4 regions of the Streptomyces sp. NBC_01216 genome follow, and region 1 is predicted to be linked to each of the others. Evidence: riboswitches for the same ligand, from Rfam matches in the RefSeq annotation. Region 1 holds a riboswitch; each other region holds the start of a gene.
What was found. A riboswitch is a leader RNA that binds a small molecule or an ion and turns the genes downstream of it on or off. The one in region 1 is predicted to bind cyclic di-AMP.
Positions count from the first base shown of each region.

Region 2: another riboswitch for cyclic di-AMP. It lies ahead of OG393_RS06905 (M23 family metallopeptidase); the one in region 1 lies ahead of OG393_RS19685 (transglycosylase family protein).
Region 3: another riboswitch for cyclic di-AMP. It lies ahead of OG393_RS00950 (transglycosylase SLT domain-containing protein); the one in region 1 lies ahead of OG393_RS19685 (transglycosylase family protein).
Region 4: another riboswitch for cyclic di-AMP. It lies ahead of OG393_RS28870 (C40 family peptidase); the one in region 1 lies ahead of OG393_RS19685 (transglycosylase family protein).

Region 1 is NZ_CP108677.1:4,421,330-4,428,780, forward strand. Features, by position in the region: gene OG393_RS19670 (globin domain-containing protein) at 1-994, opposite strand, end outside; gene OG393_RS19675 (cytochrome P450 family protein) at 1,215-2,465, shown strand; gene OG393_RS19680 (transglycosylase family protein) at 2,580-3,551, shown strand; cyclic di-AMP (ydaO/yuaA leader) riboswitch at 3,809-3,983, shown strand; gene OG393_RS19685 (transglycosylase family protein) at 3,987-4,673, shown strand; gene eno (phosphopyruvate hydratase) at 4,983-6,269, shown strand; gene OG393_RS19695 (FtsB family cell division protein) at 6,397-6,870, shown strand; gene OG393_RS19700 (DUF501 domain-containing protein) at 7,003-7,451, shown strand, end outside.
Region 2 is NZ_CP108677.1:1,640,144-1,647,594, reverse strand. Features, by position in the region: gene OG393_RS06915 (M16 family metallopeptidase) at 1-974, shown strand, start outside; gene OG393_RS06910 (M16 family metallopeptidase) at 1,001-2,368, shown strand; cyclic di-AMP (ydaO/yuaA leader) riboswitch at 2,581-2,746, shown strand; gene OG393_RS06905 (M23 family metallopeptidase) at 2,761-3,531, shown strand; gene OG393_RS06900 (GntR family transcriptional regulator) at 3,722-4,396, shown strand; gene OG393_RS06895 (HPr family phosphocarrier protein) at 4,631-4,912, opposite strand; gene OG393_RS06890 (bifunctional acetate--CoA ligase family protein/GNAT family N-acetyltransferase) at 5,088-7,451, shown strand, end outside.
Region 3 is NZ_CP108677.1:222,978-230,428, forward strand. Features, by position in the region: gene OG393_RS00925 (PaaX family transcriptional regulator C-terminal domain-containing protein) at 1-764, shown strand, start outside; gene OG393_RS00930 (radical SAM protein) at 990-2,309, shown strand; gene OG393_RS00935 (alpha/beta fold hydrolase) at 2,412-3,257, shown strand; gene OG393_RS00940 (ribonuclease H family protein) at 3,351-4,037, opposite strand; partial or broken gene OG393_RS00945 (dienelactone hydrolase family protein) at 4,125-4,712, opposite strand; cyclic di-AMP (ydaO/yuaA leader) riboswitch at 5,278-5,462, shown strand; gene OG393_RS00950 (transglycosylase SLT domain-containing protein) at 5,466-6,332, shown strand; gene OG393_RS00955 (FecCD family ABC transporter permease) at 6,536-7,451, opposite strand, start outside.
Region 4 is NZ_CP108677.1:6,404,596-6,412,046, reverse strand. Features, by position in the region: gene OG393_RS28880 (ATP-dependent Clp protease proteolytic subunit) at 1-276, shown strand, start outside; gene OG393_RS28875 (hypothetical protein) at 284-589, shown strand; cyclic di-AMP (ydaO/yuaA leader) riboswitch at 929-1,101, shown strand; gene OG393_RS28870 (C40 family peptidase) at 1,105-1,581, shown strand; gene OG393_RS28865 (LysE family translocator) at 1,677-2,306, opposite strand; gene OG393_RS28860 (LysR family transcriptional regulator) at 2,379-3,347, shown strand; gene OG393_RS28855 (ATP-binding protein) at 3,313-3,744, opposite strand; gene OG393_RS28850 (8-amino-7-oxononanoate synthase) at 4,121-5,281, opposite strand; gene bioB (biotin synthase BioB) at 5,426-6,679, shown strand; gene OG393_RS28840 (adenosylmethionine--8-amino-7-oxononanoate transaminase) at 6,672-7,451, shown strand, end outside.

The DNA of each region.
Region 1 (7,451 bases):
GCCAGTGGCCGCACATCCCCAGGGCCTGGTGCAACCGCTCGGTGGCCTGGGCGCGGCGACCGCGCGGCGCCGCGGTGATGCAGCTCAGCCGCAGGCCGGGAATCCGCTCCCCGAGCCGCTCGGCCTCCGCGCGCCCGTAGAGGTACTCCCGGGCCCGCGCGACGAGGAAGAGGCGCGCCTCGGTGTCCCCGGGGGCCTCGGCCAGCTCTTCGAGGAGCGCCTTCACCGGCGCCCACCCGGTGCCGGCGGCTATGTAGGTGCGCGGCTTCCCGAGTGGGGTCCGCGCGGTCAGCCCGCCGCCGGGCGGGCTCAGCCGCAGCGTCTCTCCCACCCGCACCCCGTCGACCAGTGCCGTGCTCATCAGCCCGCCGCGGATGAGACTGACGTGCAGGTCCAGTGTCCCGTCCGGGCGGGGCGCGTTGGCGACCGAGTAGGTACGCCAGATCCGAGGGACCCGGGGCGAGCTCACGCCGACGTACTGTCCCGGCCGGTAGGGGTACGGCTGCCGGGGCCGCAGCGTCAGGACCGCCAGGTCGTCCCCGAGCCGCTCGTGCCGCACCACCTCGGCGTCCCACCAGACCGGCTCCCCGGACTCCCGCGCCCGCTCGGCGCCCGTCATCATCAGGTCCGCGACGAAGCCGTACGCCTCGGTCCACGCCTTCTCGGCCTCGACGCTCCAGGAGGCCCCGGCGGCGTGCGCGAAGGCCGCGACCAGGCTGGCCCCGACCGCGGCGTAGAGCGCGGGCGCGGCGAGGTACTTGCGGTGGTCGCGCCCCAGATGCGCGAGGTACTCCGCCAGGCCGGGGTCCTCCAGCCGGGTCACGACCTCGGTGAGCGCGGCGAACAGCCGGTCGCGTTGCGGGCGCATGTCCTCGGGGAACAGCTCCCGCACACCGGGGTTGTTCCAGAAGAGATGCGAGTAGAAGTACGTCACGGCGTGCTCGGCGCGTCTCTCGACGACCGCGAACGTACTCCTGAGCAACTGAGGGTCCACGCGGGAGAATCTAGGGCACCTGCCTTCACGTGACCGACACACCTTCTCCCCAAGGGGGCTTCGCACGGCGGGAATCGCTCGTGGCCGGGCCGCCCGGCGGCGGGCTGTCCGCTCCCCGTCCGGGCCGCCGACCGGGGCGGACGTGCCCGTCCGGACAGCCGGGCCCGCGCGGGCCCGGCGGCGGGGCGCACGGCCGACGGGTCCGGATAGTGTCGGGGCCATGCACGACCAGCTCCCCGCGTCCGCGCCGGAACTCTTCACCTGGGAGTTCGCGACCGACCCCTATCCCGCCTACGCGTGGCTGCGCGAGCACGCGCCCGTGCACCGCGCGAAGCTGCCGAGCGGCGTCGAGGCATGGCTGGTGACACGCTACGCGGACGCCCGGCAGGCCCTCGCCGACCAGCGGCTCTCCAAGAACCCGGCGCACCACGACGAGCCCGTGCACGCCAAGGGGAAGACCAGGATCCCCGGGGAGCGCAAGGCCGAGCTGATGACCCACCTGCTCAACATCGACCCGCCGGACCACACCCGGCTGCGCGGACTCGTCTCGAAGGCGTTCACCCCGCGCCGGGTCGCCGAGTTCGCCCCGCGCGTGCGGGAACTGACCGACCAGCTCATCGACCGGTTCGCGCGGGAGGGCAGCGCCGACCTCATCCACGACTTCGCCTTCCCACTCCCCATCTACGCCATCTGCGACCTGCTCGGCGTACCGCCCGAGGACCAGGACGACTTCCGGGACTGGGCCGGAATGATGATCCGGCACGGCGGCGGGCCGCGGGGCGGGGTCGCCCGCTCGGTGAAGAAGATGCGCGGATATCTCGCGGAGCTGATCCACCGCAAGCGTGAGGATCCGGGCGACGACCTCATCTCCGGTCTCATCCGGGCCTCCGACCACGGTGAGCACCTCACCGAGAACGAGGCGGCGGCGATGGCCTTCATCCTGCTCTTCGCGGGCTTCGAGACCACCGTCAACCTGATCGGCAACGGGATGTACGCGCTGCTGCGCCATCCCGGGCAGCGCGAGCGGCTCCAGACCTCGCTCGCGGCGGGCGACCGGGGGTTGCTGGAGACCGGCGTCGAGGAACTGCTCCGCTACGACGGGCCGGTGGAACTGGCGACCTGGCGGTACGCCAGGGAACCGCTGGCCCTCGGCGGCCGGGACATCCCGGCCGGGGACCCGGTGCTCGTCGTGCTCGCCGCCGCCGACCGGGACCCGGCGCGGTTCGACGAGCCGGACACGCTCGACCTGTCCCGGCGCGACAACCAGCACCTCGGCTACGGGCACGGCATCCACTACTGCATCGGTGCCCCGCTGGCCCGGCTGGAGGGCCAGACGGCGCTGGCCGCACTGCTGACCCGACTGCCCGATCTGCGACTTGCGTGCGATCCGGCCGATTTGCGCTGGCGGGGCGGGCTCATCATGCGCGGATTGCGCACGCTTCCGGTGGAGTTCACCCCTCTTGCGAACTGACCTCTCGTCAAAACTGTGACTTTTATGTGATCTCCGCTGCATCGACTTGTGACTGACGTTCGAATGCGGCTACGTTCACCGTCGTCTCAAGCAGTCAGGCGAAAGGCACTCCGTATGCGCTCCGGGAACGGACGACACCGCAGACCACGACAGGCCCCCGCGATCGTCGTGGCGGCAGGCGTGACCGGCTCGGCCCTCGCCCTGCCGCTGCTCGCGACCGGCTCGGCCTCCGCCGCCGACGCCGCCACCTGGGACCGGGTCGCCGAGTGCGAGTCGGGCGGCCTGTGGAGCGCCGACTTCGGCAACGGTCTCTACGGCGGACTCCAGTTCACCCAGGAGACCTGGGAGACGTACGGCGGAACGGCCTACGCGTCCCGCGCCGATCTGGCCAGCCGTTCCCAGCAGATCGCGGTCGCCGAGCAGGCGCTCGCCGCGCAGGGCACCCAGGTGTGGGCCACCTGCGCCCCCATCGCCAAGCTGACCAACGACGGCGCCGCGCCCGAGGTCGACCCCGGTACGAGCCCGGCGCCGGCCGCCCCCTCCGCGCAGGCCGAGCCCGGCCGGCCCGCCTCGAAGCCGGCCGGCCCGGCGGACCCCGGCGCGTCGGCCGCGAGCCCGGCCGGCCCGGGAGCGTCCGGCGCGGCCGAGCCGCAGGAGACGGCGGAGCGGTCGGTCCTGCCGGACGCCTCCGCCGGGACGTCGGTGCCGGACGAGACCGGCGCGCCGGTCACCGGCGGCGCGCCGGCCTCCGGTATCGGCAAGCATCGGGGCGAGGCCGCGCCCGAAGGGGCGGGCGACGCGGGTACGGGGCAGGAGGGCGGGCGGCACGCCTCGCCCGCTGACGGGCAGGCAGGTGGACCGGCTCCCGGCGACGGTTCGGAGGATTCGGGCACTGTGGACACTTCGGGCGAATACACCGTCCAGCCTGGCGACAGTCTTTCCGAGATCGCTCGGGAGAAGGAGCTGTCCGGCGGCTGGACCGCGCTCTACGAGACCAACCGTCGCACGGTCGGTGCCGATCCGGATCTCATCCTCCCTGGTCAGAGCCTCGATCTGAGCGAAGAACCGATCGTCGACCAGGGGTAGTTCAGGGCTTTATGTCCGTTCTGTCCAAATGAGACATGAGTCTCTTCGGCCCTCGGGGCGTGTCACGTCCGCAAAGTTTGCTCCAATCGCTCCTCACCTGCATAAACACCCCTCATAGGGACGCAGGGAGGGGCGATTTGGCCGTTTTGGCCTTCTTTGAACTTCGTGCGGTCTGTGTCTACGGTCGTGACCGCTCGCCACCGCGGGCCCCGTCGACCGGTAACGCCGAATCCTGCCGCCGGCCGAGGGGAACAGTCGTCGCGCAAGCGCCGCAGGCAGGAGCGGGGGACCCAAGGTAAGTGCCGTTCCCGGCCGTTGAGACAGACGGCCGCAGGACCGGCTTGGGGTGAAGCCACGTGCTCGTCACGCGGCCGGGCAACTCACATGGCCCGAACCCGACAGCTCACCTCGCAGGCGTCGGTGAGGAGAATCCCCATGCTGTTTTCCGCCAAGGGCAAGCACCGTCGTCCTTCCAAGGCCACCCGTGCCCTCGCCCTCGCCGGCGTGGCCGGTGTCGCCGTCGCCGCTCCGCTGATGGCGGCCGGCTCCGCCTCCGCCGCGACCGCCGCCGAGTGGGACACCGTCGCCCAGTGCGAGTCCGGCGGCAACTGGTCCATCAACACCGGCAACGGCTACTACGGCGGCCTGCAGTTCTCGGCCTCCACCTGGGCGGCCTACGGCGGCACCGCCTACGCGGCCACCGCGAACCAGGCGTCGAAGTCCCAGCAGATCGCGATCGCCGAGAAGGTCCTGGCCGGCCAGGGCAAGGGTGCCTGGCCGAGCTGTGGCGTGGGCCTGTCCGGCGCCGCCTACACCGGTGGCGTCACCGCGACCGCCCCGCAGCCGGAGCGGAAGGCCGAGCGGCCGACCACCCGCAGCGAGCAGCGCACGGCCCCGAAGGCGACGCCGAAGAAGGCCGAGTCGAAGACCGTCACCACCCCGACCGGCAAGAAGGTCGAGAAGGGCGACGGCGAGTACAAGGTCGTCGCCGGCGACTCCCTGAGCAAGATCGCCGCCGCCCACGACGTCAAGGGTGGCTGGGCGAAGCTCTTCGAGCTGAACAAGGACGTCGTCCAGGACGCCGACCTGATCTACCCGGGCCAGCAGCTCCACCTGAAGTGAGCCCGACAGACTGAGAGCCTGTCGGGTGGCCTTCGGTCGACAGGCTCCTCCCCGGGTCTCCCGACCCTCCCGCGGTGACCACCCCGTCCCGGCGCGCCCTCCCCCGTGCGCGCCGGGACGGGGTTTCCGCGTTACCGCCCGGTAGCTTCGAGGTGCTTCGCCCCTTTATGCATGCCCTTGGGTCCTTTTTCGTCCCAGGGGGCGGGCGCCCGGCTGGCCGGGGCTCCGGAGCCGGTTAGGCTCTTGTCGCAAGGCCAAGCGACCCTGCACGGCTCTTGCGTCACATCCCGCGTCACATCCCAGAAGGAGATGCTCGTGCCGTCCATCGACGTCGTCGTAGCCCGGGAAATCCTGGACTCCCGAGGCAACCCCACGGTCGAGGTCGAGGTCGGCCTCGACGACGGCAGCACCGGCCGTGCTGCCGTTCCGTCCGGCGCATCCACCGGTGCGTTCGAGGCCCTCGAGCTCCGCGACGGTGACCCGAACCGTTACCAGGGCAAGGGTGTCGAGAAGGCCGTCCTCGCCGTCATCGAGCAGATCGGCCCGGAGCTCGTCGGCTACGACGCCACCGAGCAGCGACTGATCGACCAGGCGATGTTCGACCTGGACGCCACCCCGGACAAGTCCTCGCTCGGCGCCAACGCCATCCTCGGTGTCTCCCTCGCCGTGGCGCACGCCGCCTCCGAGGCATCCGACCTGCCGCTCTTCCGCTACCTCGGCGGCCCGAACGCGCACCTGCTGCCCGTTCCGATGATGAACATCCTGAACGGCGGCTCGCACGCCGACTCCAACGTGGACATCCAGGAGTTCATGATCGCCCCGATCGGCGCGGAGTCCTTCTCCGAGGCCCTGCGCTGGGGCACCGAGGTCTACCACACCCTCAAGTCCGTCCTGAAGACCAAGGGCCTGTCCACCGGCCTGGGCGACGAGGGCGGCTTCGCCCCCAACCTGGACTCCAACCGCGCCGCGCTCGACCTCATCCTCGAGGCCATCAAGCAGGCCGGCTACGTCCCGGGCAAGGACATCGCGCTCGCGCTCGACTGCGCCGCCTCCGAGTTCTACAAGGACGGCGCCTACGAGTTCGAGGGCAAGTCCCGCTCGGCCGCCGAGATGACCGAGTACTACGAGGAGCTCGTCTCCGCGTACCCGCTCGTCTCCATCGAGGACCCGCTGTTCGAGGACGACTGGGCCGGCTGGAAGGTCATCACCGACAAGCTCGGCTCCAAGGTGCAGCTGGTCGGTGACGACCTGTTCGTCACCAACCCCGAGCGCCTGGCCCGTGGCATCGAGGAGGGCTCCGCGAACGCCCTCCTGGTCAAGGTCAACCAGATCGGCTCGCTGACCGAGACGCTGGACGCCGTCGAGCTGGCCCAGCGCAGCGGCTTCAAGTGCATGATGTCCCACCGCTCCGGCGAGACCGAGGACGTCACCATCGCCGACCTGGCCGTCGCCACCAACTGCGGCCAGATCAAGACCGGCGCCCCGGCCCGCTCCGAGCGGGTGGCCAAGTACAACCAGCTGCTGCGCATCGAGGAGATCCTCGACGACGCGGCCGTGTACGCCGGCCGCAGCGCCTTCCCGCGCTTCAAGGGCTGACGGCTTCACCCCCGGCGGTTCCGTCCGTCCCCGCACCCGGTCCCGTACCGTGTGCGGGGACGGCTCCGCTTCCACGACCGGGAGCGCGTCCGGGCAGCGAGCGTGGACACAGGGGAGGCGCCCGACCATGGCAGCGAAGGACCGCGACCGGTTCTCGACCACGACCCGGATCAGGCTGCTCGGCGAACAGACCGCCGCCCGCGTCTACCGGTCCCAGACCCGCCGCCAGGCCCGCCGCTCCCGGCTCACCGGCCGCGCGGCCTTCCTCGCCCTGATCGTCTGCTCGCTGGTGGTGGCGCTCGCCTACCCGATGCGCCAGTACGTCTCCCAGCGCGGCGAGATCGCCGGGCAGGAACGCCAGGCCGCCGAGACCGCCGACCGGGTCGAGCGCCTGCGCGACGAGAAGGCCCGGCTCCAGGACCCGGCCTACATCCGCCGCCTCGCCCGCGAGCACCTGCACTACGTCGTCCCCGGCGAGACCGGCTTCACCGTGAACGACCCCGACGCGGCCCGCGGCCCGCGCGGCGAGCAGGGCGAGGCCGGCCATCCCTGGTACTCCCACCTCTGGGACGGCGTCGACCAGGCCGACGCGGCCCGCTGACACGGCGACGCGAGACAATGGCCCCGGGCCGCCACGCCCGTGGAGGTCCGCGCACCGGTTCGCCGGCCGCGCGGCCACCGCACGCACGACCACCGCACCGAACCGCCCCCGACGAGAAGACAAGACGCAGGCATGCAAACGCCCCCTCCGCAGACCGCACGCACCGAGCCCACCGAGGCGGACGTCGCCGCCTTCCAGGACCAGCTCGGCCGCCCGCCCCGGGGGCTGCGCGCCATCGCGCACCGCTGCCCCTGCGGCAACCCGGACGTCGTCGAGACCGCGCCCCGGCTCCCGGACGGCACCCCCTTCCCCACCACCTACTACCTCACCTGCCCCCGTGCGGCCTCGGCCATCGGCACCCTGGAGGCCAACGGGGTCATGAAGGAGATGCAGGCCCGGCTGGGGACCGATCCCGAGCTGGCCGCCGCCTACCGGGCCGCGCACGAGGACTACCTCGCCCGCCGTGACGCCATCGAGGTCCTGGAGGGCTTCCCGAGCGCCGGCGGAATGCCGGACCGGGTGAAGTGCCTGCACGTCCTCGTCGGCCACTCGCTCGCGGCCGGCCCCGGGGTGAACCCCCT
Region 2 (7,451 bases), 2.8 Mb from region 1:
TGCTCACCGCGCTGGACGACGCCTCCATGGAGAACCAGCGGGACGTGGTCAAGAACGAGCGCCGTCAGCGCTACGACAACGTCCCCTACGGCACCGCCTTCGAGCGGCTGACCGCCCTCGCCTATCCGGAGGGCCACCCGTACCACCACACGCCGATCGGCTCGATGGCCGACCTGGACGCGGCCACCCTCGAGGACGCCCGGAGCTTCTTCCGCACCTACTACGCTCCGAACAACGCCGTCCTGTCGGTCGTCGGGGACATCGATCCGGCGCAGACCCTCGCCTGGATCGAGAGGTACTTCGGCTCCATCCCGTCCCACGACGGCAAGCTGCCGCCGCGTGACGGGGCCCTGCCCGACGTCATCGGCGAGCAGTTGCGCGAGGTGGTCGAGGAGGAGGTGCCGGCCCGTGCGCTGATGGCCGCCTACCGGCTGCCGCACGACGGCACGCGTGAGTGCGACGCCGCCGACCTGGCCCTGACCGTCCTCGGAGGCGGCGAGTCCTCGCGGCTGCACAACCGTCTGGTCCGCCGGGACCGCACGGCGGTGGCGGCCGGCTTCGGACTGCTGCGGCTGGCCGGCGCCCCCTCGCTGGGCTGGCTGGACGTCAAGACCTCCGGCGGGGTCGAGGTGCCCGAGATCGAGGCGGCCGTCGACGAGGAGCTCGCCCGCTTCGCGGCCGAGGGCCCGACGCCGGAGGAGATGGAACGGGCCCAGGCCCAGCTGGAGCGCGAGTGGCTGGACCGCCTCGGCACCGTCGCCGGCCGGGCCGACGAACTGTGCCGCTTCGCGGTCCTGTTCGGTGACCCGCAGCTCGCCCTGACCGCGGTGAACCGGGTGCTGGACGTCACCGCCGAAGAGGTGCGGGCGGTCGCCCAGGCACGGCTGCGTCCGGACAACCGCGCGGTGCTGGTCTACGAGCCGGTCACCGCCGAGCAGAGCGACAGCGACGAGGAAGAGGGAGCGGACCAGTGACCGACACTGCCGCGTCTTTGACGAGCATGGAGTTCCACCCGCAGCCCCAGCCGGGCGACGCCCGCCCGTGGGCCTTCCCGGCCCCGGACCGCGGCGCGCTGGACAACGGTCTGACCGTGCTGCGCTGCCCGCGCCCCGGCCAGCAGGTGGTCGCCGTCGAGATCTTCCTCGACGCCCCGCTGGACGCCGAGCCGGAGGGTCTGGACGGGGTGGCCACGATCATGGCCCGTGCCCTGTCCGAAGGCACCGACAAGCACTCCGCCGAGGAGTTCGCCGCCGAGCTGGAGCGCTGCGGCGCCACCCTCGACGCGCATGCCGACCACCCCGGCGTGCGCGTCTCCCTCGAGGTTCCCGTCTCCCGGCTGCCCAAGGCGCTCGGTCTGGTCGCCGAGGCCCTGATCGCGCCGGCCTTCGTCGAGACCGAGATCGAGCGTCTGGTCCGCAACCGGCTCGACGAGATCCCGCACGAGACGGCGAACCCGGGGCGCCGGGCCGCCAAGCAACTCTCCCGGGAGCTCTTCCCGGCCGGCTCGCGCATGTCCCGGCCGCGGCAGGGCACGGAGGAGACCGTCGCCGCGATCGACGCCGCCGCGGTCCGCGCCTTCTACACGGCGTACGTGAGGCCCGCCACGGCCACCGCCGTGATCGTCGGCGACCTCACCGACGTGGACCTCGACAAGATCCTCGCCGAGACGCTGGGCGCCTGGACGGGCGACACGGCCGAGGCCCGCCCGATGCCGCCGATCACGGCCGACGACACGGGCCGCGTGGTCATCGTGGACCGCCCCGGAGCCGTCCAGACGCAGCTGCTGATCGGCCGCGTCGGCGCCGACCGGCACGACCGTGTGTGGCCGGCCCAGGTGCTCGGCACCTACTGCCTCGGCGGCACCCTCACCTCCCGCCTGGACCGTGTCCTGCGTGAGGAGAAGGGCTACACCTACGGCGTTCGTGCCTTCGGCCAGGTGCTGCGCTCCGACGGCGCGGGTCACGGTGCCTCGATGCTCGCCATCAGCGGATCCGTCGACACTCCCCACACCGGACCGGCGCTCGACGACCTGTGGCAGGTGCTGCGCACCCTGGCCGCCGACGGGCTGACGGACGCCGAGCGGGACGTGGCCGTGCAGAACCTGGTGGGCGTGGCGCCTCTCAAGTACGAGACGGCTGCCTCCGTCGCAGCGACGCTCGCGGACCAGGTCGAGCAGCACCTTCCGGACGATTTCCAGGCGCAGTTGTACGCGCGGCTCGCGGAGACGGGCACGGTCGAGGCGACGGCCGCGGTCGTCAGCGCCTTCCCGGTGGACCGCCTGGTCACCGTCCTGGTGGGTGACGCCGCCGAGATCGCGGAGCCGGTGCGCGCGCTCGGCATCGGTGAAGTGACGGTCGTCAGCGGCTGATTGGGGCGGCCGGGGCACCGGCATCCCGGGCGGGAGGACCTCGGCGCAGCGGTATGCCGGGGTCCTTCGCTATGTCCGAATTGCAGGATTGGGTGATCGTATGCCCTGTGGCATGTCTTACAAACAAGCGTGTCTGTTTGGTGATTGAAAGACGGTCCGCTTAGCTTCGATCCGGCTGTCCGCCCGTTGCACCCGTCGCACCCGCGGCAATCGGACAGCCATCGCCGAGTCCCCGTCAGGCGCGAGCCTGGGGAGCCGGGGACCCACGCGAAGTCCCTGGGGTGAATCGGACGCCTTCGCCGCCGTGCGGAGGGGCCCGTAGGAGACCTTCCTGCTCCGAACCCGTCAGCTAACCCGGTAGGCGAGAAGGAAGGAAAGGAATCAGCCCCTCCATGGCATTCACCCGTGCCACCGGGAAACATCGTGCTCCGAGCCGTCTGGCGCGCCGTGGCGCGGGCATCGCCGGCGTCGCCACCCTCGCCACCACCGGCGTCATCGGAACCCTCGCCTCCCCGGCGCTCGCAGCCGACACGGAGGCCCCCTCCCTGGAGGACACCGGCCTCAACCAGGCCGTGGTCGCCGACGTCCTGGTGGACACGGTGAGCGTCCAGGCCGTCGCTCAGGAGCGGGAGGCCGTCGAGGCCATCGCCCGCGAGAAGGCCGCCGCCGAGGCCAAGCGCAAGGCCGAGGCCCGGGCCAAGGAACTCCGCCAGGCCAAGGAGCGCGCCGCCCGCGAGGCCGAGCGCAAGCGCCTTGCCTCCTTCCAGCTTCCCGTCGCCGGCTCGTACGTCAGCACCGGCTACAAGACCGGGGGTGCGCTCTGGTCCTCCGGCAGCCACTCCGGCGTCGACTTCCACGCCGCCTCGGGCACCAAGGTCGTCTCCGTGGGCTCCGGCACCGTGGTCGAGGCCGGCTGGGGCGGTGCGTACGGGAACAACGTCGTCATCCGGATGCACGACGGCACGTACACCCAGTACGGTCACCTCGCGGCCATCAGTGTCTCGGTCGGTCAGGCCGTCACTCCCGGTCAGCGGATAGGCGTCTCGGGCTCGACCGGCAACTCGACCGGACCCCACCTCCACTTCGAGGCCCGCACCACCGCCGAGTACGGCTCGGACATCAACCCGATCGCCTACCTGCGCGCCCGCGGTGTGAACGTCTGATCCCGCACGCGTCAGAAAGCCCCGGCTCGTACAGAGCCGGGGCTTTTCTACAGGCCAAAAGATATCCATGGAACCTCCGTGGCCTTCGGAAATGCCGCCCTCCTGCAATAGAGTCACCGCAAGGTCGGCGAACGGACGTCCACCGGATGGGTTTCGCGCGGATTAAGGCGGATTAAGGCGGAGGTCGAACATGCGCATTCCCGCGCAGTCGGTATGCACGGCGATCCGGGACGACATCGTCTCCGGGGTCTTCGAGCGTGGCACCCGGCTGACCGAGGAGCAGTTGGCACGCCGCTACGGGGTCTCCCGCGTCCCGGTCCGCGAGGCACTGCGCACGCTGGAGTCCGAGGGGTTCGTGGTCACCCGCCGGCACGCGGGCGCCCACGTCGCCGAGCCCACCGAACAGGAGGCGGCGGACCTGCTGGACATGCGGGTGCTGCTGGAGCCGCTGGGTGCCGCCCGGGCTGCCCAGCGCCGCACCGAGGCCCATCTCAAGGTGCTGCGCGGCCTGGTCAGGCTGGGACAGGAACGGGCCAGGCGAGGGCAGGGCGAGGATCTGCGCTCCCTGGGTGGCTGGTTCCACGAGACGCTGGCGCAGGCCGCCGGCAGTCCGGCGCTGACGGCGCTGCTCACCCAGCTACGGCACAAGATCGCCTGGATGTACGCGGTGGAACCGGCGCCCCGGCCCAGGGAGGAGTGGGCGGAGCACGGCGCGATCGTGGACGCGGTGGCGCGGGGCGACGCCGAGCGGGCGCGGGCCCTCACCGCGCTGCACGCCGAGCGCTCGCTGGCGCTGTACCGGCCCAGGCGCGGCCGTGTGAGGGCTTCGCAACCTGCCGTAAACACCGTGAGTATCCGGAATTAACAGCGGCGCCGTATACAAAGAGAGGTAATGCGGGGGCCTATTCGCGCTGCCCGGGAATCGGTTGATTCGTGTCATGCGATGCGCCGGGACGAGAAATGCGGCGTACCCACGCTCCCGGCGGGGAAAGGCGGGGTGCGCCCGGACGGCGCGCATGGAGTCCCTATCGTTCCCGAATAAACGAAAGAGCCGCACCCTCCGGAATCCGGACGGACGCGGCTCCCGCGGGCGGGCCGGTCAGACGGTCTCGGGCAGCTCCGAGAGGCCCTCGGCGACCAGCTTCGCCAGGCGGTCCAGAGCGGCTTCGGCGCCCTCGGCGTCGGAGGCGAGCACGACCTCCTCGCCACCCTGGGCGCCCAGGCCGAGCACCGCGAGCATGGACGCGGCGTTCACCGGGTTGCCGTCGGCCTTGGCGATGGTCACGGGGACGCCGGAGGCCGTGGCGGCACGGACGAAGATGGAGGCGGGACGGGCGTGCAGGCCCTCGGCCCAGCCGACGTTGACGCGGCGCTCAGCCATGGTGTTGCCCTTCAAGTCTTGGCCGGTTGTCTAGACCAGTCTCTCATGGGTTGCGAGGTGCTCGTGCCGACCTCCGGGCGGGCGCCGGAACGGCCGTGCGGCTTTCCTACCTTGCATGGCGCGCACGGCGTGCGCGACCGATGCCATGCTCCGGCACCGGCCGTAGGCTGACCCCATGCAGAGCGCGTCGGAACAGCCTGAACACGCCTATCCCGACCACTGGGAGGCGGACGTGGTGCTCCGTGACGGCGGCACCGCGCGCATCAGGCCCATCACCGCCGCCGACGCCGACCGGCTGGTCAGTTTCTACGAGCAGGTCTCGGACGAGTCGAAGTACTACCGCTTCTTCGCGCCCTACCCGAGACTCTCGGCCAAGGACGTGCACCGCTTCACCCACCACGACTTCGTGGACCGGGTCGGGCTCGCGGCGACCGTCGGCGGGGAGTTCATCGCCACCGTACGCTACGACCGCATCGACGCGACGGGCCGGCCCGCGACGGCCCCGGCCGACGAGGCCGAGGTCGCGTTCCTGGTGCAGGACGCGCACCAGGGGCGCGGTGTGGCGTCGGCTCTGCTCGAGCACATCGCCGCGGTGGCCCGCGAGCGGGACATCAGACGTTTCGCCGCCGAGGTACTGCCCGCGAACACGAAGATGATCAAGGTCTTCACGGACGCCGGATACACCCAGAAACGCAGCTTCGAGGACGGCGCCGTGCGGCTCCACCTCGACCTGGAACCCACCGACCGGTCGCTCGCCGTCCAGCGCGCGCGGGAGCAGCGCGCCGAGGCCCGCTCCGTCCAGCGACTGCTGGCCCCCGGCTCGGTCGCCGTGATCGGCGCCGGGCGCACCCCCGGCGGAGTCGGCCGCACCGTGCTGCGCAACCTCCTCGCCTCCGGCTACACCGGACGCACGTACGCCGTGAACCGAGCCCTGGAGCCCGGACACGGCGCCCTGCTCGAAGGAACTCCGGCCTTCCGCTCGGTCGGGGACATCGGGGAACCGGTGGACCTCGCGGTCGTCGCCGTCCCCGCGGAACGGGTGCCCGAGGCCGTCGCCGACTGCGGCGAGCACGGGGTGCGCGGCCTGGTCGTGCTGTCCGCCGGCTACGCGGAGAGCGGACCGGAAGGGCGGGACCGGCAGCGCGCGCTGGTGCGGCAGGCCCGTTCGTACGGAATGCGGATCATCGGGCCCAACGCGTTCGGGATCATCAGCACCTCGGCGGACGGACCGCTCAACGCCTCGCTCGCCCCGAGGATGCCGGCGGCCGGCAGGATCGGTCTCTTCACCCAGTCCGGCGCGATCGGCATCGCCCTGCTGGCCGGCCTGCACCGGCGCGGCGCCGGAATCTCCTCCTTCATCTCCGCGGGCAACCGCGCGGACGTCTCCGGCAACGACTTCCTCCAGTACTGGTACGACGACCCGGAGACGGACGTCGTCCTGCTCTACCTGGAGTCCATCGGCAACCCCCGCAAGTTCACCCGACTGGCCCGGCGGACGGCGGAGGTCAAACCGGTCGTCGTGGTCAAGGGCGCCCGGCACAGCGGAAGCGCGCCACCCGGACACCGGGTCCCGGTCACCCGCATCCCGCACGCGACGGTCTCAGCGCTGCTGCGCCAGGCCGGTGTCATCCGGGTGGACACGGTCACCGAACTGGTCGACGCGGGCCTGCTCCTCGCGGGCCAGCCGCTGCCGGCCGGTCCGCGGGTGGCCATCCTCGGCAATTCGGAGTCGCTGGGGCTGCTCACCTACGACGCCTGCCTGACCGAGGGGCTGCGTCCGCTGCGTCCGCTGGACCTGACGACCTCCGCGAGCCCGGCCGACTTCCGCGACGCGCTCGCGGCGGCGCTCGTCGACGAGGCCAACGACGCCGTGGTGGTGACCGCGATCCCCTGGGTCGGTGACAACGGCGCGGTCGAGTCCGGCGACGGGGAGGTCCTCGCGGCGCATCTCCGCGCGGCGGTCGCCTCCGCCCCCGGCCCCGCGAAGCCGGTGGTCGTGGTCCACGTCGAGATGGGCGGCCTGGCGGAGGCGCTCTCGGCGGCCACGAGCACCAGGCCGCGGACGGCGTCCCGCGCACCTGAGCCCGCCGTCGGGGTCCCCTCCCGCACGGTGCCCTCCGGACCGTCCGGACCCACGAACGGGGCGACCGGCCCCCGCGGTCCCGCCGGACCGGTGCCGCCCGTCCCCTCGGCCACCGGCGCCCCGGACCCCGCCCTCGCCGCCGCCCCCAACCCCACCGCCGTCACGCTCCCCGACGGGCTCGCCGCCGACGGCATCCCCGCCTACCCGGCCGCCGAGCGGGCCGTGCGGGCACTCGCCGAAGCCGTCCGGTACGGCCAGTGGCGACGGCAGGCCGCCGAACCCGGGCGGGTGCCGGAGTACGAGGACATCGACGAGAGCGGGGCGGCCGGACAGATCGAACGACTGCTCGGGAACGGTGCCGCGCCCGGCGGTGTGACCCTCGGCACCGAAGCGGCGGCGGAACTGCTCGGGCGCTACGGGATCACGGTGCGGCCGACGCTCCCCGCACCGAGCCCG
Region 3 (7,451 bases), 4.2 Mb from region 1:
TGGTGGCGGACGGCCGCTTCACCCAGGAGGGACGCGGACGCAAGGCCGTGCTCCGGGTCGTCGCCGATGAGACGGGCTCCCTCGCACCGGACGCCGACTACGTCCGCCACGCCTACCGGCAGGACCAGGGACTCGCCCCCTGGCAGGGCACCTGGTTCCTGTTCGGTTTCGCCGTCCCCGAGGCACGGCGGTCCGCACGCGACGCCCTGCGCGACACGCTGCTGCATCTCGGCGCCGCGCCCGTGCACGGCGGCCTGTACGTCACCGCCCATCCTGTCGGCGCACTCGTCCGGGCCCGCGCCCGGCACCTCGGAGTCCTCCCCTCGGTCACCTTCCTGACCAGCGGGGACCTCTCCGTGGGAGGGGTCGACGATCCGCGGGAGCTGGCCGCCACGCTGTGGCCCCTCGACACGATCGCCGCCGGCCACCAGCGACTCGCGGCGTTCGCCGGAGACTGCCTGGCCCGACTCGACGACGCGACGCCGCTGACGGGGACCGAGCGGCTCACCATGGCGGTGGAGCTCGCCGCCGTGTTCACCGACGCGATGCGTCCCGACCCGCTTCTGCCGCCCGAACTCCTGCCCCCCGCGTGGCCGGGCGCGCGGGCACGCCGACTGGCCGCCGACTGCTGGACCCGGCTCCTCGCCCGGAGCGCCCCCGGTCACGGGCCCGCCGACGGGCACCCCGACCGCTCCCCCGGGTCCACCCTCCGGCTCTTCGCGCTCTTCTCGGACGCGCTCCCCGGCGTCGGGACAGCGGTCTGACGGCCGCGGCCGAGGCCCCGGCGGCGCGGGGTGAAGAGTCACGACCGGGGCACCCGGGCGTGCCCGCACCGGGCACCCGCCGCAAGCCGGGCAAACGGCGGGGATACGCTTCCAGGAGACGGAAAAGACCGAAGCTCCCGGGGTGACCGCGGCGGCCCCAGCCACGCGGCGATCCTCCGGAGTCCGCGGCCCCGGGAGCTCGGGGACTCAGGGATGGAGCAGCACATGACGAGCCTCAGCCGCACCGCACTGGTCGAGGATCTGATGGGGCGTTTCCCGCACGTACCCCGGGAAGCCGTGATCAAGGAAGACCTCCTGCGGGGCGGCATGGCCTTCGACGAGTCGGCGCTGAGCGACACCGCCGACGGGGCGTCCGGAGACGTCAAACCGAAGTCGTACTTCATCTTCTCCTTCGACCACCGCACGCTTCCGGAGCTCGGTGCCGCGGCGCTCAACCGGCCACCCGAGGAGATCGTGCTCACCGGAGGCCCGTACGGGCTGCGGCGCACCGTCGTGTCCGTACGCGTCAACCCCGACTCCCCGTACGTCGTGCGCGGCGGCGAGGACGGGACGCTGGGCCTGTACCTGGACGGGGCTCGGATCGCGGACGTCGGCCTGCCGCCGATGCCGGAGTACTACCGGCACACGCTGTCGAACGGCAAGTCCGTCATGGAGGTCGCGCCGACCATCCAGTGGGGATACCTCATCTATCTGACGGTGTTCCGGGTGTGCCAGTACTTCGGCGCGAAGGAGGAGTGCCAGTTCTGCGACATCAACCACAACTGGCGCCAGCACAAGGCCGCGGGCCGTCCGTACACCGGTGTGAAGCCGGTGGAGGAGGTGCTGGAGGCGCTGGAGATCATCGACCGGTACGACACCGCGGGCACCTCACGCGCCTACACCCTCACGGGTGGCTCCATCACCTCCCAGGTGGGCGGCCGTGACGAGGCCGACTTCTACGGCCACTACGCCCAGGCCATCGAGGAACGCTTCCCGGGCCGCTGGACGGGCAAGGTCGTCGCTCAGGCGCTGCCCCGCGACGCCGTGCAGCGCTTCCACGACTACGGCATCCGGATCTACCATCCCAACTTCGAGGTCTGGGACCGGCGCTTGTTCGAGCTGCACTGCCCGGGCAAGGAGCGCTACGTCGGCCGTGACGAGTGGCACCGCAGGATTCTGGACGCCGCGGAGGTGTTCGGTGCGCGCCAGGTGATCCCCAACTTCGTGGCGGGGATCGAGATGGCCGAGCCCTTCGGCTTCACGAAGGTGAGTGAGGCGATCGAGTCGACCGCGGAGGGCCTGCGGTTCTTCATGTCGAAGGGTGTCGTGCCGCGCTTCACCACCTGGTGCCCGGAGCCCACGACTCCGTTGGGCAAGGCCAATCCGCTGGGCGCGCCGCTGGAGTACCACATCCGCCTCCTGGAGACGTACCGGGCGACGCTCGAGGAGTTCGGCCTGAGCTCGCCGCCCGGTTACGGTCCGGCCGGCCCCGGTCGCGCGGTGTTCTCGGTGAGCTCCTTCATGGACAGCCTCGAAGGACTCTGACGGAACCGGCCCCGACTCCGTGGCGGGTCCCGCTCCGGACGCCGCCGGGCGGCGGGGTAACCCGCTTGCCCGTCGCGCACGTCCCGTGTGAGGGTGCCGCGCATGCCTGCCTTCTCCGCTCCCGACGGGACCGAACTCGCCTACCACCGACGGGGGGACGGGGACGGTCCTCCCGTCGTCTGCCTCCCGGGCGGTCCGATGCAGGATTCCGCGTACCTGGGCGACCTCGGCGGTCTCGCCGCGCGTCGGCCGCTGGTCCTGCTGGATCTGCGCGGAACCGGCCGGTCCGCGACACCGGTGGACCCCGCGACGTACCGCTGCGACCGGCTCGTCGACGATGTGGAGGCGCTGCGGGAACATCTCGGCCTGGGCACGGTCGACCTGCTGGCGCATTCCGGCGGCACCAACCTGGCGGCGGCGTACGCGAGCCGCCACCCGGAGCGGATCGGCAGACTGGCGCTGATCACACCGAGCGTGCTGGCCTTCGGCGTGGCGGTCACCGCCGACGACCGGCTGGAGGCGGCACGGCTGCACCAGGGCGAGCCGTGGTTCCCGGAGGCGTTCGCGGCGCTCGAGGCCCTCGTGTCCGGTCAGGGTACGGCCAGCTCGTTCCAGGCCATCGCCCCTTTCCTGTACGGCCGCTGGGACGGGACCGCCCGCGCCCACCAGGCCGCGGCGGACGGACAGCGCAACGGGGAGGCCGCCGCGACGTACGGCGCCGAGGGTGCCTTCGATCCCCCGGCCGTCCGGGCCGCGCTCGGTCGCCTCGGGTCGCCCGTCCTCCTGCTGGCCGGTGAGGCCGACCTCAACTCCCCTCCGCGCGCCGTCGCCGAGGTGGCCGAGGTCTTCCCGCGCGCGGAACTCGTCGTACAGCGGGGGGCCGGACACTTCCCCTGGCTCGACGACTCCGAGCTGTTCGTGACGAGCACCGCGGCGTTTCTCGCGTGACGGAGCACCGGCGGCCGGGGGCACGGGGCCGGCGAGAGGGCCCTGTCCGTCGGCGGCGGACGTGCCGCGTACGGACTCGGTCGCCGACGTGCGTCAGGGCGTCGCGCAGGCCGGATGACCCCAGCCGTCGGGGTTCTTCGTGATCGTCTCGCCCTTGGCATAGGGGCTTCCGCAACGGCATCGGCCGGAGAACCTGGCCTTCAGGGAACCACCGCCCGTCGTGCGAGAGCCCGGGCGGCGGGCCGTCGGCCGGCCTCCGGCGCCGACGGGCCTCGCGGCGCCGCCGCCGGGTCCGGCGGGCGGCAGCTCGGAGCCGGCCGCCGAGCCGATGGCCTGCTGGGTGCGGGCGGCGTGGCCGGCCGCCCGGTCGGCGGCGTCGTTCAGACGGTCCCCGTCGACCTGGTGCGCCGGGGTGTGGACGAAGTCCACCTGGCGGCCGGCCAGGAGTTCGTCGATCCGCACGACCAGGTCCTTGTTCGCCACCGGGGAGCCCGAGGCGGTCTTCCAGCCCTTGCGGCGCCAGCCCGGCAGCCAGGTCGTGACCGCCTTCATGGCGTACTGGGAGTCCATCCGGATCTCCACCGGCGCCGCCGGGTCGAGGGCCTCCAGGAGTCTCTGGAGCGCGGTGAGTTCGGCGACGTTGTTCGTCGCGCTGCCCAGCGGACCGGCCTCCCAGGTCGCGACCTCGCCGTCCGTCCCGGCGACGACCCATGCCCAGGCCGCGGGCCCGGGATTGCCCTTCGACGCGCCGTCGCACGCCGCGATGATCTTCTGCACCATGCCACGATCCTGGCATGCCGGGGGCCGGAGGCACACACGCCGATCCGGTGGGCGCTCCCCGTCCCGGCCACCCGGGGCCCCACACCGCTATCCGGCGGCGCCGAGGAAGCCGAGCACCTGTTCGGTGAGCAGGGTCGCGGCGCTCGCGTCGTAGGACGGCAGGGTGCTGTCGGCGAACAGGTGCTCCTCGCCGGGGTAGAGGAAGAGCTCGGCCTTCCCGGTGCTCGCGACGAGCGCGCGGGCGGCGTCGAGGTCGCCCTCCCCGGTGAAGTACGGGTCGCCGTCCATACCGTGCACCTGCACCGGAACGCCGTCCGGCCAGCCGCCGAAGTCGTCCGCGGGGATGCAGGCACTGAAGAGGAGGGCCCCGGTGGCGCCGGGCCTGGTCTGCGCGAGCCGCTGCGCGGGGAGCACGCCCAGGGAGAATCCGGCGAGGACGAGCCCGTCCGGCAGCGACTCGGCGGCGTGGACACCGCGCTCGACGATCGTGTCGAAGCCGAGGGCCTGGGCGTGTCCGACACCCTCTTCGAGCGTGTCGAAGACGCGGCCCTCGTACAGGTCGGGCACGTGCACGGTGTGGCCGTGCCGGCGCAGTTCGCCGGCGAAGGCGGTGACGCCCGCCGTCAGACCGTGCGCGTGGTGGAACAGCAGTACCTCGGCCATGGGACTCCTTCTCGTGGGACGCCCGCCTCTGGCTGCGAGCGCACCCCTCGGTGAGCGTCGGCTGACGGGAGGGTCGGCGCCGCCACTCCCCTGGGGCGGGAAGGCGCCCGCCGGTCCGCCGGCCTCATGAGCCTAAGGCTGCTCTCGGGCGAGGTGTCCGGACGCCGGCTCTGTCGGGGAGGGGACATGCCTCGGGAACCGGGGGCAGGGGAGTCGAGGCCCACAGACCGGCCCGCGCTGTCGCCGCGCGCGCTCGTGGGGTCCGTCGCGGTGCGGCGGTCGGGTCACCGGCGGACTCTCGCCTCCGCACCGGGACCTCAACACGCGCATAAAAAGCCATAAAACGACCAGTTACCCTCCAAGGATCAATCTTCCTTTGCTCGCAATTATCGGATGATGTCGGACATTTCTTCCAGGTGACATGACTCACGGGCACGCGACCCGGTGACCCGCCCACGGACCCCATCTCCCAGCGTTTCAGGGAGATTCGGGGCCTCCTCCACCTTCGCGGCCCCGCCCGCCGGCCACTCGGAGCGTCTTGTTATCGACGGCATTTCTCGCCTACGGTCACCTCCATTCGGATGGAACGCCGAATCCTGCCACCATCCGCAATTCCCACTATTCACCGCCGGCAGGAGCGGGGGACCCATGTATTCGCCGGTCCGGACTCCGGAACGGCTAGGGGTGAAGTCGCACCTGTGCGACCGGGCATCTCCAGCCCGAACCCGACAGCTCACCCCGCAGGCGCCGGAGAGGAAATCCGTCATGCCTGCAAACGGTAAGCACCGACGCCCGAAGCGTCGCCCGCTCGCCCGTGGTATCGCCCTGATCAGCACGGGTAGCGCCGCCCTGACGCTTCCGCTGGTCGCGTCCGCCACCGCCCACGCGGCTCCCGAGATCACTCCTGCCATTGCCACGGCTAACGCCGCCGCAAATGTCTCTCAAAAGATCACGGAATCCCTTCCGGCGGCACCCGCCACCACCCCAAAGACGTACACCGTCGCGCCGGGGGACTCTCTCTCGATGATCGCTTACGAACAGGGCGTCCGAGGCGGTTGGAAGGTTCTCTACCGCGCCAATCACGACGCGGTCGGTGACAATCCGTCACTTATTCATCCCGGGCTCAAGCTGACGCTTCACCGGAATTCCACAGCGGCCAAGCCGAAGTCCTCCGCACCCGCGCAGAAGACGAAGACGAAGACGGCCGAGCCGGCACAGGCCACGTCCACCGACCGGGCCAGCCGATCCCAGCAGCGCACCACCCCCGCGCCGCAGACGCAGGCCGCCGCTCCCGTCGCGGCCAAGAACTACACGAACGACCTCGACGGCTGGATAAGGGAGTCGCTGGACGTGATGGCCCAGCACGGCATCCCCGGCTCCTACGAGGGAATCCACCGCAACATCATGCGCGAGTCCTCCGGCAACCCGCAGGCCGTGAACAACTGGGACTCCAACGCTGCGGCCGGCACCCCCTCGAAGGGCCTGCTGCAGGTCATCCAGCCGACGTTCCTCGCCTACCACGTGCCCGGTACGTCCATGGACCTGTTCGACCCGGTCGCCAACATCACCGCCGCCTGCAACTACGCGGCCGACCGCTACGGCTCCATCGACAACGTCTTCGGCGCCTACTGACCGGGGCGACGGCGCTTCCTGACGGGCGCGCCGCCTCAGAGCCTGTCGGGTGACCTTCGATCGACAGGCTCTCACCGCGACAGGAGGAAGGCCCTGACCGCTCGGGGGTCAGGGCCTTCCCCCCTGTCGTCCGCGCGCCCGCGATGCGGCGCGGGCCCCTCGGGACGCGGGTGGGGACGCACGCGGTGGCAGCGCCGCCCGGACTACAGCGTGCCGCGCCGCCATTCGCGGACCAGCAGGTAGCCGAGGTAAAGACCGCCGATGGCCATCGTGTAGATGCCCACCGGCAGATTCTCCAGGAGCGGCATCTGCTGGGCGGCGAGATCGGCCAGGACCAGCAGCAGCGCGCCCAACAGCATGGACAGCGCGAGCTGGGGGCCTGATCCGCGCGACAGCCGCTTGGCGATCTGGGGGGCCGTCAGGGAGATGAAGGCGATCGGCCCCGCCACGCTCACCGCACCGGCCGACAGCACGATCGCCAGGGTGACGGCGACGGTCTTGGTCCGGGCGGGCCGGCCGCCGAGCGCCGCCGCGGTGTCGTCACCCATCTCGCCGATTCCGATGTCCCGCGAGAGCAGCACGGCGAGCGGTACGACCCCGGCGAGGACCAGCCAGATCGTGGTCGCGTCCTCCCAGGAGCGGGCCGACAGGCTGCCGTTGACGTAGGCGCTGAGCACGGTCGCCTTGTCCCGCTCGACGGCGTAGACGACGTACTGGATGACGGCGACCGCCATGGCGGAGACGCCGATACCGGCGACGACGAGGCGCACCGGGTTACGGAAGCCGGTCCCGGTCGACACGTAGACGAGCACCATGGCCAGGACCGCGCCGAGGAGTGCTCCGGCGGATACCGGCACGGTGTCCGGCAGGAGCAGGGCGACGACGGCCGCGCCCGCGCCCGCGCCAGCGCCGAGTCCGATCACGTCCGGACTGCCGAGGGGATTGCGGGTGACCGACTGGAACAGCGCTCCGGAGAGGCCGAACGCGGCGCCCGTGCCGATGCCGACGACCAGTCGCGGGCCGCGCAGGCGGTTGAGGACGAAGGCGTTCTTGCCTTCCGCCCCGCCGAGCAACGCCGAGGGGAGATCGGGAAGCCGGATACCGAGGCGGCCCAGCGTG
Region 4 (7,451 bases), 2.0 Mb from region 1:
ATCCTGCCCGGTGCGCGGGTCCTGCTCCGGCAGCCCTCGACGGACGAGCCGCTGCGCGGGCAGCCGAGCGATCTCGTCATCCAGGCCGGGGAGTTGCTGCGCCTGCGCACCATGGTGGCCGGGATGCTGGCCACCCACACCGGCCGGAGCCGCGAACGGATCGACGCCGACATCGACCGGACCACCGTCCTGGACGCCGGGGCGGCGACCGCCTACGGCCTGGTGGACCACGTGGTCCACCATCGCCCCGCGGCCGGCGGCCTCGGGGCGCGGTGAGGCGGCCGTGGTGCCCGAGTTGCCGCCGCTGCCCGCGCTGACGCGCGCCGAGGGCGAACTCGTCGACGCCTACCTGGAGGTCGTGGACCTGCTCGGCCGCGTCAACCCGTCCAGGGCTTCGCACACCTACGGCGCGCTCCGGGCCGCACAGGCCCTGGTGGGGCGCGCGACCGCGCTGCGCGACGCGCTGGCCACGATGCACGGACGCGGCGAAAGCGAGGTGCACGCGGACACGTTGGCCCGGGCGCTGCGCGTACTGGACGGGGAGCGGCGGGCCGGACGCGTCACGGTGCCGAGTGCTCAGACGAGTTGACACGAGGGCGTGTCGCGTCCAGACCCAGTCGGCCCAGCGGGTCGACGGAATCGCTCCCTCGTTCGGCGTAGCCGGCGAATCCGCTTACGACCGGGGCGAGTTGCGCGACAGGTGCACACATCTGGGTGCACCGGGGGTTCCGTCGCTGGTGCGGGGCCCTGCAGGCACCCCTCCGAAGATCGCCAAACCAGCCTGTCCACCCGAACGGATCAGTCGTGAGGAGCCTCACATATCGCCGTTTCAGCTCGGTTTTCGACCGGTTCGTGGGTCAAGATCCGTGACGACGACAAGCCCCCGCCACCGCGGCGGGGCGGTCCGGGCGGACGCCGAGTCCTGCCGCCGTCCCGGATGCCTGGTCGACAGGAGTGGATCGGCAGGAGTGGAGGACCCGAGCACTACGGGACGGCCGGCCGGTGGGGCCGTTCCTCGGGGTGAAGCCGCAGCCGCGGCCGGGCGACTTCGCCAGCCCGAACCCGACAGGTCATCCTTCACAGGCGGCTGACGAAGGGTTGCGCATGACCGCGCAGGCACATGTCCCGTCCTTGCTGTTCCGGGCCGGAGCCGTCTCGGCTCTCACCCTGGCCGCCGTCGGCGGCACACTGCTGGCACCGGGCGCCACGCCGGAGGCCGAGGCCGCCACCTCGTACGCCGGCAAGGCGCTGAACGTCGCGGCCTCGAAGAAGGGCGCCCCGTACAGGTACGGGGCGACCGGACCCACCCGGTTCGACTGCTCGGGGCTCACGCTCTACTCGTACAAGCGGGCGGGCAAGTCGCTGCCCCGTACGGCGCAGCAGCAGTACGACAAGACCCGGCACATCCGGGCCGCCGGCAGGCAGAAGGGCGACCTGGTCTTCTTCCACACCGGTGGCAGGGTGTACCACGTCGGCATCTACGCCGGGAGCGGCCGGATCTGGCACGCCCCCAAGACCGGGTCCTGGGTCAAGCTCGACAAGATCTGGTCGTCGAAGGTCTACTACGGCCGCGTCCGCTGACTCCCTCACCCGCGGCTCCTGACAGGCACTCACCACAGGAGGCCACCCTCCCCGCCGTCCCGGAGCGACGGCGGGGCGCGAGAGCCGACAGGCTCTCAGCCCGCCGAGAGCGGGGCCGCGAGCAGGGACAGCCCCAGCGCGGCCAGCGCGCCCCCGGTCACCCCGCACACGGTGCGCGCGGTCCGGGGACGGCGCAGCCAGGGACCGAGCCGGTCCACCGACACCGCGACCAGCGGAAACCAGACGAGCGCCAGCAGCACCACGACCGTCGCCAGCAGCAGCGTGCGGGGCACCACGGCCGCGCCGTCCGGCACGAACTGCGGCAGCAGACTCAGGAACAGGACCGGGGCCTTGGGATTGAGCACATTGGTCAGGAAGCCCTGCCGCAGCCCGCGCAGCACCCCCGGCTCACCGGCCGTGTCCGCGGGCTCCCCCGTCGACGCCCGCAGCGCCTCGCGTAGCGCCTGGACACCGAGCAGGAGCACGTAGATCCCACCGGCGATCTGGAGGGCACGGTAGAGCGCCGGTACCGCGATCAGCACGGCGGCGAGGCCCGCCACGGCGAGCGCGGTGTGCACCAGCAGCCCGCCCGCCACACCGACGGCACAGGCGACCCCGGTCCGGCGCCCGGCGAGCGCGCCGCGTACGACGACGGTGAAGTCGGCGCCGGGCATGGCCACCATGCCCGCCGCGACCCCGAGAAAGGCGATCAGTTGTCCGTCCATGGCCCCAGACTGCCCCCGCCCTGCCTCTAGGGTGAAGACGGAATCTCGTGGGTCTGCCCAAAGGAACGCTTCATGCAGGATCTGGTGCGGCTCGCCGCGCTGGTCGCGGTCGCCGAGGACGGCTCGATCACCCGGGCCGCCACCCGGCTGGGCTACACTCCGCCCGCGCTCTCGCAGCAGCTCGCCAAGCTGGAACGGGAGGCGGGTGCGGCGCTGCTCGTGCGGCACCACCGCGGGGCACGGCTGACGCCCGCAGGCGAGTTGCTGGTCACCCGGGCGCGGCGCGTCCTCGACGAGATGGAGCGCGCGCGTCACGAACTGGCCCGGATCAGCGGGCTGTCCGGCGGCCGGCTGCGGGTGGGCACGTTCACCACGGTCGGCGTCCATCTGCTGCCACCGGTGCTCAGCGCGTTCCGCCGGGCGCATCCGGACGTGGAGCTGACGGTCGCGGAGTACGAGCCGCCGGCCGGTGTCCGGGCGGTCGCGTCCGGCGAGGTGGATCTCGCGCTGACCCACACGTACGAGCCGGCGGAGTCCACCCCGCCACCGCCGGGCGTGGAGCTGGAGACCCTGCTGGTGGAGGAGCTGGTCCTGGTGACGGAGCCGGGCCATGCCCTGGCGAAGGGCACCGGCCGGCTGCCCCTCGCGGAGCTGGCGGGCCGTCCGCTGATCAGCAGCGCGCCGGGCCATCCCCCACGTCGGGGTGTGGAGGACGCGCTGGCACGGATCGGCGCCACTCCGGCGGTGGTCTGCCGGACACCCGGCTACGCCCTGGTGTGCGCACTGGTCAGCGCGGGACTCGGCGTGGCGGTGGTACCGGAGATGGTCGCCTCGATGGCGCCGGAGCCGCTCGGGGTCCGGGCCCTGGAACCCGTGTCCTTCCGGCGGACCATCTCGGTGGCGCACCGCGGAGAGGAGTCGGGCCCGGCGGCACGGTCGCTGCGGGCCCTGCTGCGCGGCGGGTTCGACCGGGCGCCCCGGACCGGCCCTCCTGGCGGGCGGGGCGCTACCGAGGCAGCGGGGGTGTCCACGGAAGGCTGATCCAGACAGTCTTGCCGCCGTCGTCGGTGGGGGTGACCGAGAGCCGTCCCTTCGCCTCGGCCGTGAGGATGCGGACGATGACCATGCCGCGGCCGTTGTCCTGCTGGACCGCCGCGGGCAGCCGTCTGGGCCAGCGCGGATAACTGTCGGTGACACCGATGCGGAGCTGCTCCTCGCGCTCCAGGCGGACGTCGACGGTGAAGGTGGGCGACTGCCCGAAGGTGTGCTGGACGGCGTTGGTGGCCAGCTCCGAGACGACGAGCCGCACGGTCTCGGCCATGTCGTCGCCTAGCGGGAGTCCCCACTCGGTCAGGACGTCCGCGACGAACCTCCGGGCCACAAAGACCGAGGCCGGATCGCTCGGCAGAGTGACGGTTGCTTCCTGGTGATCTGCCATGGCGACGTAGTCCCTTTCCGCACCGGGGCCCGCCCCGGATCGCGCTTCGCGCCAGACTGCCACTTCCCGTGCCGTCATGGGTGTCGATCCACCAAGATATCCACATATCCATCGTCGGAAGCAGTGAACTCTGCTATCGGCCGTGGGCCGGGGCAGCGGAGGACTCCGCCGTGGCGACGGCCACCGTCCGCTCCGGGACGGCCTCCGGGAGCGGAGGTGCGGCGCAGGACCGGCGGAGGTACGGCGTCGGACCGGGCGCCGCGGGCCGCCGGGGGGAGCGAAACGGGTCGGGCGGGGGTCCGGAACCACCGGCGCTCCACGGTCCGGCGTATGCGGGCGAGGGCGAGACCCCCGTCACCCGTCACCCGGGGACGTGCTACCGCCGGGCCGTACGGAGGACGGTGGCGACGGCTCGGTCGATCTCGGCGTCGCTGAGGTCCGCACGGGCTGTCAGGCGCAGCCGTGAGATGCCGTCCGGGACCGACGGCGGGCGGAAACAGCCCACGGCCAGGTCTTGTTCTCGGCAGTCCGCCGCCCAGGCCAGCGCCGCTTCCGGTGAGGGTGCGCGGACCGAGACGACGGCCGCGTCGGGGCGCGTCGCCGTCAGGCCGGCTTCCGTGAGCAGCCGGTGCAGTGTCGTCGCGACCGTCCGTGCCCGCTCGGCGAGCCCGGGTTCCTTCCGGACCAGGCGGAGGCCCGCGAGCGCCGCCCCCACCGCGGCGGGGGCGAGTCCGGTGTCGAAGATGAAGGTACGGGCCGTGTTCACCAGGTGCTCGATGACGCGGGCGGGGCCGAGGACAGCGCCGCCCTGGCTGCCCAGCGACTTGGAGAGGGTGAGCGTGGCGACGACGTCCGGGGCGCCCGCGAGTCCGGCGGCGTGCGGGGCACCCCGGCCGCCGGCGCCGAGCACACCCAGACCGTGGGCGTCGTCGACGACGAGCGCCGCCCCGTGCGCCCGGCAGGCGGCGGCGAGTTCCGGCAGGGGTGCCTTGTCGCCGTCGACGGAGAAGACCGAGTCGCTGACCACGAGGGCCCGGCGACCGCGGTGGCTCCGCAGGGTCTTGTCCACCGCCTCCGGATCGGCGTGCGGTACCACGGCCGTCTCGGCGCGGGAGAGCCGGCAGCCGTCCACGATCGAGGCGTGGTTGCCCGCGTCCGACACGACCAGCCCGTCGCGGTCGCTCAGCGCGGTGAGCGCGGCGAGGTTGGCGGTGTAGCCGGAGGAGAAGACGAGGGCCGCCTCGAATCCGCAGAACTCGGCGAGTTCGCGTTCGAGCCGGGCGTGCAGCCGGGTGGAGCCGGTGACCAGCCGGGACCCGGTGGAGCCCGCGCCCCAGCGGCGGGCGGCCTCGGCCGCCGCCTCGGTGACCTCCGGGCGCCGGGTCAGGCCCAGGTAGTCGTTGCTCGCGAGGTCGAGGAGATCCGATTCGGCGGGGCGCGGCCGGAGGGTGCGGACGAGTCCGGCTTCGGCGCGTCGGCGTGCCTCGGCGTCGATCCAGTCGAACGCCTTCGGGCGCGTGTCCTCGTCCCGGTGCATGGGGCAGATCCTTTTGTAGGCAGCGCACAGACCCTAACTCTCCTCGGGCGAGGTCAGGGTGTGGCCATGCACACACCTCAAACGGGCTCGTTTGTTCAGTTCCTCCTTGGCCGCAGGGTGTGCCGTACGTCAGGATCAGCCTTTATGGACCTGCTGAACACGCTGGTGGACAAGGGGCTGCGGCGCGAGCTGCCGACCCGTGAAGAAGCGCTCGCCGTGCTGGCGACCTCCGACGACGAACTGCTCGATGTGGTGGCCGCGGCCGGCAAGGTACGCCGCCAGTGGTTCGGCCGCCGGGTGAAGCTGAACTATCTGGTCAATCTGAAGTCAGGGCTGTGCCCCGAGGACTGCTCGTACTGCTCGCAGCGGCTGGGCTCGACGGCCGGGATCCTGAAGTACACCTGGCTGAAGCCGGACGAGGCATCCGACGCCGCCGCGGCCGGTGTCGCGGGCGGTGCGAAGCGGGTCTGTCTGGTGGCCAGTGGACGCGGTCCGACGGACCGGGACGTGGACCGGGTCGGCAGGACCATCGAGACCATCAAGGAGCAGAACGAGGGCGTCGAGGTATGCGCGTGCCTCGGCCTGCTCTCGGACGGCCAGGCGGAACGGCTGCGGGCCGCGGGCGCCGACGCCTACAACCACAACCTCAACACCTCCGAGGGGACGTACGGGGAGATCACCAGCACGCACACCTACGCGGATCGCGTGGACACCGTGCGGAAGGCGCACGCCGCCGGTCTGTCGGCCTGCTCGGGCCTGATCGCGGGCATGGGCGAGAGCGACGCGGACCTGGTCGACGTCGTCTACGCGCTGCGTGAGCTGGACTCGGACTCGGTGCCGGTGAACTTCCTGATCCCCTTCGAGGGCACCCCGCTGGCCAAGGAGTGGAACCTCACCCCGCAACGCTGTCTGCGCATCCTGGCGATGGTCCGCTTCGTCTGCCCCGACGTGGAGGTGCGGATCGCCGGTGGCCGTGAGGTGCATCTGCGCTCGATGCAGCCGCTGGCCCTGCACGTGGCGAACTCCATCTTCCTGGGCGACTACCTCACCAGTGAGGGGCAGGCCGGGCAGGCGGACCTCGACATGATCGCGGACGCGGGGTTCGAGGTGGAGGGCGCGGGGACGACGACGCTGCCCCGCCACCGGGTGGACGCCGCCGCGAATGCCGGGGGCTGCGGTGCGCACGCCGAGGCCGGGTCGGGCGCGGCGTGCGGCGGGCACGGGCAGTCCGGCGGCTGCGGCCCGTGCGGCGGGCACGCGGCGCCGGCGGAGAGCGTCCCGGCCTCGGCGCCTCGGGAGGGCGTCGCGGCGGGGGACGCCGAGGAGGCGAACGCCCGCACCGATCTGGTGGCCGTCCGCCGTCGCGGAGCCGGCACGGACATCGCGCCGAATGCGTAGCGGCGAACTGGTGGCCCTGGACCGGGCGCACGTCTGGCATCCCTACGGCCCGATGCCCGGCCGTACGGACCCGCTGGTCGTCGCGTCCGCGTCCGGGGTTCGTCTCCAGCTCGCGGAAGCGGCCTTCGACCGGACCGAGTTGATCGACGGAATGTCCTCGTGGTGGTCCGCGATCCACGGCTACAACCACCCGGTGCTCAACGAGGCGGCACGTGGTCAGCTGGACCGGATGAGCCATGTGATGTTCGGCGGGCTCACCCACGAGCCCGCCGTCGGGCTCGCCACTCGGCTGGTCGAGATCACCCCCGAGCCGCTCCGGCACGTCTTCCTCAGCGACTCGGGTTCCGTCGCCGTCGAGGTCGCCGCCAAGATGTGCCTCCAGTACTGGCGGTCGGTGGGGCGGCCCGGCAAGCAGCGGCTGTTCACCTGGCGCGGCGGATACCACGGCGACACCTGGCAGCCGATGTCGGTGTGCGATCCCGAGGGAGGGATGCACGAGCTGTGGTCGGGCGTGCTCCCGCGTCAGGTCTTCGCGGACGCGCCGCCCACGGGCTACGAGGAGTCGTACGCGGAGCTGCTGCGCGAACGGATCGGCCGGCACGCCGACGAACTGGCCGCGGTCATCGTGGAGCCGGTGGTGCAGGGCGCGGGCGGCATGCGGTTCCACGCTCCCGAGTACCTCCGGGTGCTGCGCGAGGCGTGCGACGAGCACGACGTGCTGTTGGTCTTCGACGAGATCGCGACCGGATTCGGCCGTACGGGCTCGTTGTTC